Regions from separate parts of the Glaciecola punicea genome, predicted to be linked through region 1. Evidence: riboswitches for the same ligand, from Rfam matches in the RefSeq annotation. Region 1 holds a riboswitch; the other holds the start of a gene.
The links. Region 1 has a riboswitch for thiamine pyrophosphate ahead of BAE46_RS12655 (TonB-dependent receptor). Riboswitches for the same ligand answer to the same signal wherever they lie in the genome.

Region 2: another riboswitch for thiamine pyrophosphate. It lies ahead of BAE46_RS07075 (bifunctional hydroxymethylpyrimidine kinase/phosphomethylpyrimidine kinase); the one in region 1 lies ahead of BAE46_RS12655 (TonB-dependent receptor).

What each region holds. Positions count from the first base shown of each region.
Region 1 covers NZ_LZXY01000012.1:49,811-55,407, forward strand. The annotation lists gene BAE46_RS12645 (tetratricopeptide repeat protein) at 1-178, shown strand, start outside; gene BAE46_RS12650 (tRNA(Met) cytidine acetyltransferase TmcA domain-containing protein) at 243-2,483, opposite strand; TPP riboswitch at 2,679-2,779, shown strand; gene BAE46_RS12655 (TonB-dependent receptor) at 2,831-4,960, shown strand; gene BAE46_RS12660 (YkoF family thiamine/hydroxymethylpyrimidine-binding protein) at 5,103-5,357, shown strand; gene pnuC (nicotinamide riboside transporter PnuC) at 5,360-5,597, shown strand, end outside.
Region 2 covers NZ_LZXY01000004.1:249,832-255,428, forward strand. The annotation lists gene BAE46_RS07060 (thiazole synthase) at 1-98, opposite strand, end outside; gene thiS (sulfur carrier protein ThiS) at 102-317, opposite strand; gene BAE46_RS07070 (HesA/MoeB/ThiF family protein) at 314-1,156, opposite strand; gene BAE46_RS07075 (bifunctional hydroxymethylpyrimidine kinase/phosphomethylpyrimidine kinase) at 1,153-2,745, opposite strand; TPP riboswitch at 2,897-3,018, opposite strand; gene BAE46_RS07080 (FAD-dependent monooxygenase) at 3,248-4,444, opposite strand; gene katG (catalase/peroxidase HPI) at 4,751-5,597, opposite strand, start outside.

The DNA.
Region 1 (5,597 bases):
AGACGAAGAGGGCAAGGTGCATTTCTCGTTGATGGAAGCTAATTTCTATATGGGTAATTTTCGGAAAGCCTATGAGCATGCTACCGAGGCTCAGAAAGATCCCAGCTTACGCAGGAATGCTTTAGCTTGGATACCTTATATCAAGCAAAAAGCTGAAAATCGTGGCGTTAAAATATAGACGAATGTAGATAATCGAAATCCCGCTTACATTAGCGGGTTTTTTTTTGCCTTGAAATATAGATTCATAAGTAGTCAAAGAGGTGATCCTGTTCCGTATATACCCTAAAAATATCGCTAACAGCACTAAATACGACATGTTCTATTTCACACTTTTCCGGCTTATGAATACCTTTTTCATGATATCTTAATATCAGTTCTTGGATGGACCGTGCCGATATCGGTAAGATGTGAGCATCGTCGTGTGTTAACAACCATAGCAAGATAGGCGCTATTTTTTCTAAATTTATATCTTTTGCTAAGTAGCGTTTAAGCGCTTTATTGACAAATTGCTTATGCACTGTATCGGTAAACATAAAATCCGCTTTAAAGGTTTGATATATGCTTTGATATAAAGTGTGTAAGCGTTTATGCGTTTCGCGTAAGTACTGTCGTTCTATTTGTAAGCGAAACTGCAGTAAACTTTTGCTCAATTTAGGGATATCACGCAATGGTTTAAGCATTAATAGGCTGCAGGTTCCACTAGCAGTATCAATACGATGTCCAAGCTTAGCCATTGTAAAGTCATTTTTTAGCCAAAACGAATATAGAGAAGAAGTAAAACCATAAGATACACTAACACAGTCAACGTTTGTAGAATGCGCGTATTGTTCACAAAACTGCAGCAGATTAGTGCCTATGTTAAGTCGTTTATGCGCCTGCTTGACTGCAATTCTGTTGATGCGTAAATACTTCAGTTCACACAAATCAGAATCTAATAAGTAGAGTGACAGTGCCTGAGGACTCAAATGTCCTTGCACCCTTCTTTTACCAAGACTTATGTCATGCTTTAGTGATGAAAGGAGTTCCCCTCCCTCTTCAAACAAAATGGCTACGCCTAGCACTTGACGATTGGCCTTATTGATATGGGAGCTGTTTTTATAGGCGATTGCTATTATGCAGTCATTAGCATCTAAGGTTCTTACAATATCGTTAGGGGTGGTTTGATAATGGGCGTCGCTAAGCAATGTAAATATTTGAGCATAAAGCTTATTGCTTTTGACCAATATTGTTTTGTCTATGATTTCAAATTGTACATCATGTAAAACATCTTTATTTATCTTGCTCTGTAAGGATTTATCAGTTGTGTGTGCGGTTCTTGTCGATGATCCCATATTTGGCATATAACCAAGCAGTGAGTGTAAACACGTTTCTACGGTGTCTCCTTTTAGCCACCTAAACGGTTTGCTTAAGGTGTATACGTGCGTATTTTTATGGGAGACTAAGTAAGGCAATACTCTATGTATAAAGCCATTGCCGCTACCCTCATAACCGTCTGTAGTGCCAGTAAGTATGCAGTGTGAAAAATGAGAAATAGTACGCTTAAGCAGCGCCGGCGCGATCGACGCTAATTCATCAATAATCACTATGGAATGGGGCGGGGCAAGTGCGGTGATCTCATCCATCGCGTAGAATTTAATTTCATTTTTTTGAATAGCATGTTTTTCTAAAGGTGCATTACGGTTCGCTTCGTAAGGAGCTTGGCTCGCTGTGTTCACGTCGTAAAAACGCTGTAATTGACGTTTCTTTAATGCACTGACCACGACAGGGGTATTCTGGTTATTTACCTTAGCGGATAATCTACTTGCAATATGACCTATCAACGTAGACTTGCCCCTTCCGCGTGGGCCAAGAATAATTGAAACTGACCCCGTGGATGCTTTAGCGTTGATCCTTTGCGTTATTTTGGTTTCGATATCAGTCTGGTCTTTTGATAGTTGCCAGTCTTGCTGATTTGTTTGTGTTTCGTGTTCAATTGCTTGCTTCAAAGGAGATGATATGGCACTACTTGGAAAAAACGAGTGCGTGGGATCTACGTAAGCTCCATTGTTTTTTTTAACGTGTCGTATAAAAACGTCAGTGAAATATGATGTTTTAGGTGTATACCCATAGCTAAACTTTAGTGGGCCTAAATTTGGCTTATATGAGCTTTCAGATGCCAGCAGCACCACAATAATTCCGCCTGCCTGAACCATGCCAGCGCTTGCATACAGCGCATTTAAGTGAAACCCATTTCTGGCATCAAAAATAAGAGAGTTGGTTTGCTGTCCCAAATAGTCTTGGTAGCGAGTTAAAGGGATGTGTTTCACATGGCTTATGCATAAGTTATTTGAAACAACAGAGCTGTCTTTATAATCTGCCACTACAGCCTCTAGGAAAAACATTGCTTCATCTAAAGGCAATGATAAAAGTAAGAACTGCCTATGGTGAAAGCCCGTCTTTTTTACGCTAAGCCATTTTGTGAATGCTTCTTTATTCGGCATCATTTTTTAACATAGTCACGATAATCCAGAAAGTTGAGTTCATACTATATTTGTTGAGATTAACTCACTTGGCAATAAATCGCTAAAATTTTAGTAACAATGCGTAAACAGGCATTGATTATTGCCTGATTCTTGCTATTCTCTGCGCGAGTGTGATTTTTAACTAATAAACTTAGGTTTATGTTTACCTCATACTTATGTTGAACCAAGGGGTGCGTTAATTCGCTGAGATTCATTAAGAGAACCCTTAGTTACCTGATCCGGTTAGTACCGGCGTAGGAATGGTCAATTACTTACCTTCTCAATGCCACGGTTGCCGGATCTTTTCGTATTCTTGAAGAGATCCATACATGTATAAGACATCAAAAAAAGTTTCATTATTACTCACGCCAATTGCTATTTCTTGCAGCCTTTTATATGCGTCTAGCCTTCATGCTATGCAAGTAATCGAGGGTAACGATAGTTCACAAGCAGGCCGTGATGATTTAACGTCAGTTGAACGAATTGTGGTTACGGCTGATTTATCGCAGCGAGATTTATCTGAACTACCCGCCAGTGCCTTTGTTATAGGTGAGGCCGCTATTAACTCACGCCAAGCGAGGCACATTCAAGATATTATTGGCATGGTGCCCAACTTGAATTTTTCGAGTGGCGCTTCACGTGGCAAGTTTTTGCAAATTAGAGGCATAGGCGAACGTTCGCAGTTCGCTGAGCCGATTAACCCGTCGATTGGTTTGTTTCTAAACGACATCGATATTTCCGGCATTGGCGGCTTAGCGACCGTTAATGATATAAGGCAGATAGAAGTGTTGTCTGGACCACAGTCAGTTGCCAGCGGCGCAAATAGCATTGGTGGTATAGTGAAGCTAGTGAGCAACGCGCCAAGCGATGATTTATTTGCCAATGTTAATATCAGTTACGGGCAATTTAACGAGTCTCGGCTCGCCGGCACTTACTCAAATGCCTTATCAAACAATATATCTACAAGAGTCTCTATACAACAGACTAAAAGCGATGGTTTTATCAAAAACGCTTTTTTAAACACAGACGACACCAATCGCATTGACGAAACCACCGCGTCTATTATTACCAGCGTTGCCCTCAATGCCGTTAGCAGCTTAGATATAAGCGCGTTCACTTTTGATATAGACAACGGCTATGACATTTTTTCGCTTGACAATGCCTCAACGCTTGCAGACAAACCTGGTTTTGACAGGGTGGATGCTAGCGCAGGCAGCTTAAAATATAACTACCGATTTGACCAACACAAACTACAGGTCAGTGCTTATTTGTTAGATGCGCAAACCGAATACGGTTTTGATGAAGATTGGACATTTGTCGGAATACACCCTGATGGCTATTCGTCATTTGATTTTTATCAGCGTGATATAAAAAGAACCGGACTTGATATAAAGCTTGCAAGTACAATTGCAAGAGGGCAAAACAGCTACTTACTTGGCGCTAATATTACCGATAGCGATGAAGATTTATTACGCCAGAATACTTTTTTTGAAAGTGATTACTTGAGTACTTATGAGCGCTCTAATCAATCAGTCTTTGGTCAGTACGTGCATGTGCTTAACGACAAAACAAACATTACCAGTGCAGGGCGGGTCGAGCGTTTCAATACTGACTTTGCAGATGCAGTCGGCAGCTCAAACATAAGTGACACCTTGGTGGCAGCTTCGCTTGCGCTTGACTACCAGTTAGGTGAGAACTTAGTTTTTGCCAGTATTTCGCGCGGTTATAAAGCTGCAGGTTATAATATAGATGCCCGACTTGCCGCTGATAGCCGTACATTTGACCCAGAATATAATATGAACTACGAGATAGGGGTAAAAGGCCGCGCCTATGACGGCTTGGCCACTCTTAATTTAACGTTCTTTTACATGCAAAGAGACGACGCGCAGGTTAGCGACTCTGTCCTTTTTGCGATTGACGATACAGGCGCAAGTTCATTCGCCGACGCCATTGGCAATGCTGACACGGGCACGAATAAAGGCTTTGAATTTTCAGGTACGTGGGATATTGCAGGAAACTGGTATTTACAAACTAATGTAGGTTACCTAGATGCTACATTTGGGGGTTATACAAAAGAAAATGGCGAGTTTGTGGGCATTCAGCAACAGGCGCATGCGCCTAAATACACTGCCTATCTGGCGTCTAACTGGCAGCTCTCAAATAGCGTAAACTGGTTTGTAGATATAGACGTAAAAGATGATTTTAGATTAGGTATAAACCATGATGTGCGCGCACCTTCTACCACTGTCATTAACTCTGAACTAACCTGGCGGGCAATGGGAAAGCACGCATACTCTTTCAAGCTGTGGGTAAAAAACGTGACCGACAAGGCGATTGTGACGCGCGGCTTTGGTAGCTTCCCTAATGATCCACGTGACGGCTACAGCACTAACGGCCCGTATTTTCAGTTTGGCCAACCTCGCCAAATAGGCGTAACGTTTAACTATGATTGGGAGTAGGCTTAACACTGTGCTATGACGCCTCTATGACGCCTTTATATCTTACTGCGATTAGATATAAAGGCGACTATACATAATTGACAGCAAAGATGAACTGACACTAACACAACTTTACATGAGAAAACTTATGAATGAGAACACCCTGCAGTTAGGCGTTGAAATTTCTCTTTATCCGCTGCATCAAGAGTATGTGCCCTACATCAAAGATTTTATAGATAGATTAAACACCGATCAGCATTTACACGTGCAAACAAGCCACACTTCTACCTTGGTGAGCGGCGAGTTTGCGTATGTAATGAAGGTGATACAAACCGAAATGAAAACCACGTTTGAACAAGTCGGGCAGGCTGTTTTTGTATGTAAGTTTCTAAATGCCACGCATATGAACTTATCCTGACATTGGCATTTTTTGAAGCCGTTTCGCAACAGTGGCAGCAGCAAAGTATAAGCGAGGTTTTCGCTGTCTTGTTAGCGGTGGTGTATGTTTGGTTGGCCGCTCAAGAGTCTCTTTGGTGTTGGCCTGCTGGGTTTATAAGCACATGCTTATACGCCTATATTTACTGGGATGTTACGCTTTTTTTTCAAATGATATTAAATGTCTACTACATGGCAGTGGCGGTGTGGGGATTTATTTATT
Region 2 (5,597 bases), on a different contig from region 1:
GAGGCTATTAATGCGTCTAACATAAGCTGCGTATGCGAAAACTTGCCAGTACCGCTAAACAAGCGTGATGAAAAAGTATGATCGGCAATAGTTAACATGTCTTATCCTCCGGCAACAGCGTGATACAATTCGATATGGTCATTTTCTTGGCAGGTAAGCTGTGACCATTCACTTTTAGGCACTATATGTTGATTACACGCAGCTGCTACAGAGCCTAAATTCCACTGCTGCTCTTTACTGTTTGCTTCTAAAATTTGTCGCAAACTATGGGATTGTTGTACTTTTATGGCTTCACCGTTGATAAAAATAGTGATCATGAAATATTCTCCTGTTGGGCTTTACGCGTAGGCTCTTGCTTACTCAAGTTTGTCCAATGCTGGCAAATAGGGCATTGAGCGTCTTTATGCCGATATATTCGTCGCCAGTTGAGCGTTAATGCATTGAATATATGTAGGTATGAATCGGGTGTGTTAATTTTCAAAATATGCTTAACCGTAGTAAGTGCTTGCATACTAGCCATAATCGCAACAGTTGGGCCTAATACGCCTACACTGGCACAGCTTTGAGTTAACTCTTGAGTATTGAATACGCAGTGAACACAGCCTGCTTGAGGGTTGTTTACTGCATCGATAACCATAAGTTGACCGCTAAAGCCGCTTACTGATGCACTAATAAGCGCAATTTTTTTTTGTGCACACCAGGCATTAATTAGCTGACGTGTGGGCATGTTGTCAGTGCAATCAAGTACCGTTAACTTCTGATTTACATACGCTTTTTTAAGCATCTCATGCTCAGCCAACAGTGTTTCGGCAAATTCAAACGAAAAGCGCTCGCAGTAGGTGTTTACGCTAATATCTGTATTACTTGTGCGTAGTCGCTCACCAGCGCAGTTTACTTTTAATTTACCAATGCAGGATGCATCAAACAATATTTGCCGAGGTAAATTGGATTTTTCCACACTATCGTCATCCACTAAGTACAGGTGGCCAATTCCTACTGCGCTTAATTGCTGCGCAACATGCGTACCTAAACCGCCTATGCCGATAATAATAATATGGTGATCAAGCAAACGTTGCTGCCCTAGCTCACCAACCTCAGGTAGCAATATTTGTCGATAATACTGCACGAATTGTCTATCATTTAAGGCTTGTGTCATGTGAGCGCCTGCCACTTTTGTTGCAAAGCTTGCCAGCTTTGTCCCGGATTTTCTGTGCTTTCAATGCCTCTAACCACGGCAACATCATGTACGGCAGTTGCTTTTAACTGTGCTAAGTTTTGTAAATCAACGCCGCCTATAGCCACTAATGGCATTTTGTTTTTAAGCAACTTGCAATAACGCGACAGCTTCAACAGACCTTGAGGCTTTGAGGGCATTTGTTTGGTTGGAGTAGAAAAAATATGTCCAATGGCCAAATAACTAGGATTAAGTTGCTGTGCTAAGAGCATTTCAAAATAACCATGTGAAGATAAACCTAAGGCGAGCCCGGCATTTGCTATTTGTAGTAAATTGGCTTGCAAGACATCTTCTTGGCCTAAATGTACGCCAAAAGCACCGTGTTTGAGTGCAATCTCCCAGTGGTCGTTAATAAACACTTGTGCCTTGTATTTATGGCCTAGCGAGATTGCTTGAATAATGTCCTTTTCAATCTCATTTAGGGGTCTCTTATCAACGCTGTTATTTTTTATACGTAGTTGCACAGTACGTGCACCCGACTTAAGCACCTGCTCCAACACACTGACTGACTTTGTAACGGTATAGACGCCTAAGGGCTGGATAACCTTGGCAAAGACAAGCCCGTGGTTAATGCTTAGCGAAGCATAGTGGGGCATCAAAATTTCAGGGAAATGCACAAGATCGTGTGGCCAACCGTTGCGGCCCAGCACACCAGCTCCCTTACCCAAGCCGTAGCCGCTAGATAAACCTTGATGTACATATGCTTTAGCAATCACAATAGCGTCTAGCAAAGGATGACCAAACGCCATCGCCGTAGCAATGGCAGCAGACAAGGCGCAGCCCGTACCATGATTATGCCTAGTGTCTACTCTACTGCTTTGAAACCCAATTCGCTGGTGTGCATGAAAAACAGAGGTATGCGCAATACTTTTAGCCATTAACCAGTCGATGGCAAATGTATCAATATCAGCGCCACCGGTCACCAAAACACTTGATAAAACTGCGTTAGCAAGGCACTCAAGCGGCTCTTGGGAAGTGTTACCTTGAGCTTGTAACAACCTTGCAAGCACCTGCAGTTCAAACGCGTTAGGTGTTATCAGCGTGACGTGATTAGCCAAAGATATATAGTCGTCAACAGTGGGTGAATTATTGGCAAGGGTGAGTGATTGACCGCTGGTAGAGACCATCACCGGATCCCAAATTACAGGGATGAGTAAATCATGTTGTTGCTGATAAGGCCTTAAAGTATTGCTTAGCCAGTGGCTAATTAGTTGAAATTGTTCAGCGTTGGCCAATACCCCTATCTTAATTGCGCTAGGGGGTAAATCGTCAAGTAAGCAGTTAAGCTGATTGAGTAAGACCATTGCACAGGTAGGTGCAACATCTATAACTTGGTGAGAGTTTTGCGCGGTAATTGCGGTTACCACATTACAAGCGTGTCCGCCTAAGTCATGAATTGTTAGGCTATCGGCCTGAATACCCGCGCCTCCGCCACTGTCTGAACCGGCAATACTCCATACAATAGGTTTAGCGGGCTGTGTTCTAGCAAAAATTTTGTGCTGATTTGACATAAGCAATCTCTCATATTAAGTAAGATGAAGTTGCTTGTCTGGAGAAATGAATTGTTGAAAAGCGCCAATAAGAGTAATCGAATATAAAAATATTACTCGCGTGTTCTGGCAAAGTGGCTTTTTAAATCAAATACTGGTGTGTCCGGTATTATTAAATGCCACGCTTGTTTCCTTCGCGGGTACTAGCCCGATCAGGTTCAACGGATCCCGAATTAACGGTCTCAGCTATACAAATCACCTAGGTGAAACGTACTAGCACTCCGACAAGAAGACATAACTATAAGCATAGTAAAACAATTTCTCAAGTGCTATCTGCAGTCGTGCGATAAGTCCACAAAAAGCAGAGTTGAAAATTCCCTATGAAAACCAGAGGTTAAGAAGGGCAGGCCCCGCGTGTTTTCCCTTGGCCGTACTTCGTTTTACTTCAGATTTAACGGCTATTTACCCCTAAAACAATTAAATACATAAACAATAAGCTGTCAATTGCGCCTGCTCTACTTGATCAGTTTAATTGTTTAACAATATTATATGCATAGATGGGGTCTAGCATATTTGCCGCGATCCTATTGCTGAGGCCAATACTAGATAGTCCGGAAAGAAGTGCTAATTTGGCCTGCTCAATTGGTGAACTCATATGATACAAAGCTGCGTTTTTACGCGCATTAAGTTGAATGTTGCGGGTGCGTGGTAAACGCGTTTTTTGATAGGTTTGCAGTGCGGTTTTAGTATCGGTGCAAGCAGCCAAACAATGCGCCAAAGCATAGCTGTCTTCAATGGCCATTGCCGCGCCTTGCGCTAAAAATGGCAACATAGGGTGGCAAGCATCCCCTAAAAGCGCCACGTTTCCATCAGACCATCGGTTTAGGGGCTGTCTGGCAAACAAGGCCCATAGCGAACATTCGTCCGTAGCCTCTAATAACTCGCTTACCTCTGGATGCCAGCCAGCGAATGCGCTGCGCAGTTCACTTATATCACCATTTTCATGCCATGATTCTTTTTGCCAATCTGTACGCTCTTGTACAGCAACAAAATTGACTAAGTTGCCGGCGCGCAAATAATAACTAACAAAGTGTTTGTTTGGGCCCACCCATAAATTAGCGTTTGATTTAATCAAGCCTTTAGGCAGTTTGTTTGCTTGTACCATGCCACGCCAGGCTACTTGTCCGGTAAATTCAGAGGGTGTTTGCCCTAACATGCAAGCTTGGATATTTGACTTGATACCGTCAGCGCCTATGAGCACATCGGCGAAGAGACATTCATTGTTGTCAAATTGTACTGTTAGATTCTGTGGCGTTTGTTGGTAACTTTGGATAGTTTGACCTAAGTGAATACTTACGTTCATATTTTTGCAGGCATTATGCAAAATAGAATGTAAATCAGCGCGGTGAATATGCAGATAATGAGCGCCATATTTTTGTGTGGCGGTATCACCCAAAGGAACAGTAAAGTAAGTCTTGCCAGTTTTATAGTGGCGCATCACGGCTGAATTTGGACGAAAGGCCTTAGTTTTAATCTCGTCTGCTATACCAAGTGTTTGTAATACATGCATGGCGTTGGGACTAAGCTGTAAACCTGCACCTACTTCGTTAAGTTGCGGACTTTGTTCATAAACAAGCACCTCAAATTTGCGTTTTGCCAGCGCCAAGGCAGCACACAATCCACCAATGCCGGCACCAGCGATAACAATTTTTTTACTCAAAACAACTCCCCTATGATTATTTGTGAACAGCTATATCTGCTCAGTTACACAGAAAATAGCCAGTTCGATAGATCTTTTGATTTAACCTGAGTAAGGCTTACTAAGATGATCCATAATACCTATATTTCTCGGCTTTACTTATACTGTTTTGAAAGTGGTGACCAAAGCGCACATTTTTTCTGCGGTGCTGCAGGTTTGCTTACTTCGTTAGCTTATTTTGACTGAGTAGCTGTCACCTTGGCGCTAAAAAAAAACCGCGGCTGCAAATTAATCACAGCCGCGGCTTACAAACTAACTCAAATCAAACTAAAGATCTAAATTCATCACCTTCGCCCAAGACGCAACGAAGTCATTCACAAATCTTTCTTGCGACGTATCAAAAGCATACACTTCGGCTACTGCACGTAATTCAGAGTTAGAACCAAAAATAAGGTCGACCGAGGTTGCTGTCCATTTCAATTCTTCAGATTTACGATCAAAGCCTTCATACAAACCATCGGTAGCAGATTTTCTCCACACGGTAGACATGTCAAGCAAATTCACAAAGAAATCATTATTAAGTGTACCTGGTTGATCAGTTAATACGCCATGCGCAGATTGTTCATAATTTGCATTTAAGGCACGTAAGCCACCTATTAAAGCGGTCATCTGTGGCACGCTTAGGTCTAATTGGTCTGCGCGGTCAATTAACATTTCTGTAGGCGAACGTTCATAGCTTTCTTGTGCTACAAAATAATTTCGAAACCCGTCAGCATTCAGTTCAAGCAGGCTAAACGAATTAACGTCAGTTTGTGCTTGAGTTGCATCACCTCTGCCTGGCATGAAGGGTACTGAAACAGCATAACCAGCGTCTTTTGCGGCTTTTTCTATTGCTGCTGAGCCACCTAGTACTATTAAATCGGCCAATGATACATGCTTTCGCTTCGACGAGCCGCTATTAAAGTCGCTTTGTATAGTGCTCAATACCTTGAGTACTTTAGCTAGTTCTTGCGGGTTGTTTATCGGCCAATCCTTTTGTGGGGCTAGCGCTATACGAGCACCATTGGCACCGCCGCGCATATCAGAAGCGCGATAGCTAGCGGCCGAGGCCCATGCTACACGCACAAGTTCTGATATAGTCAAATCAGCGCTAAGTATGTCTTTCTTAAGTTGA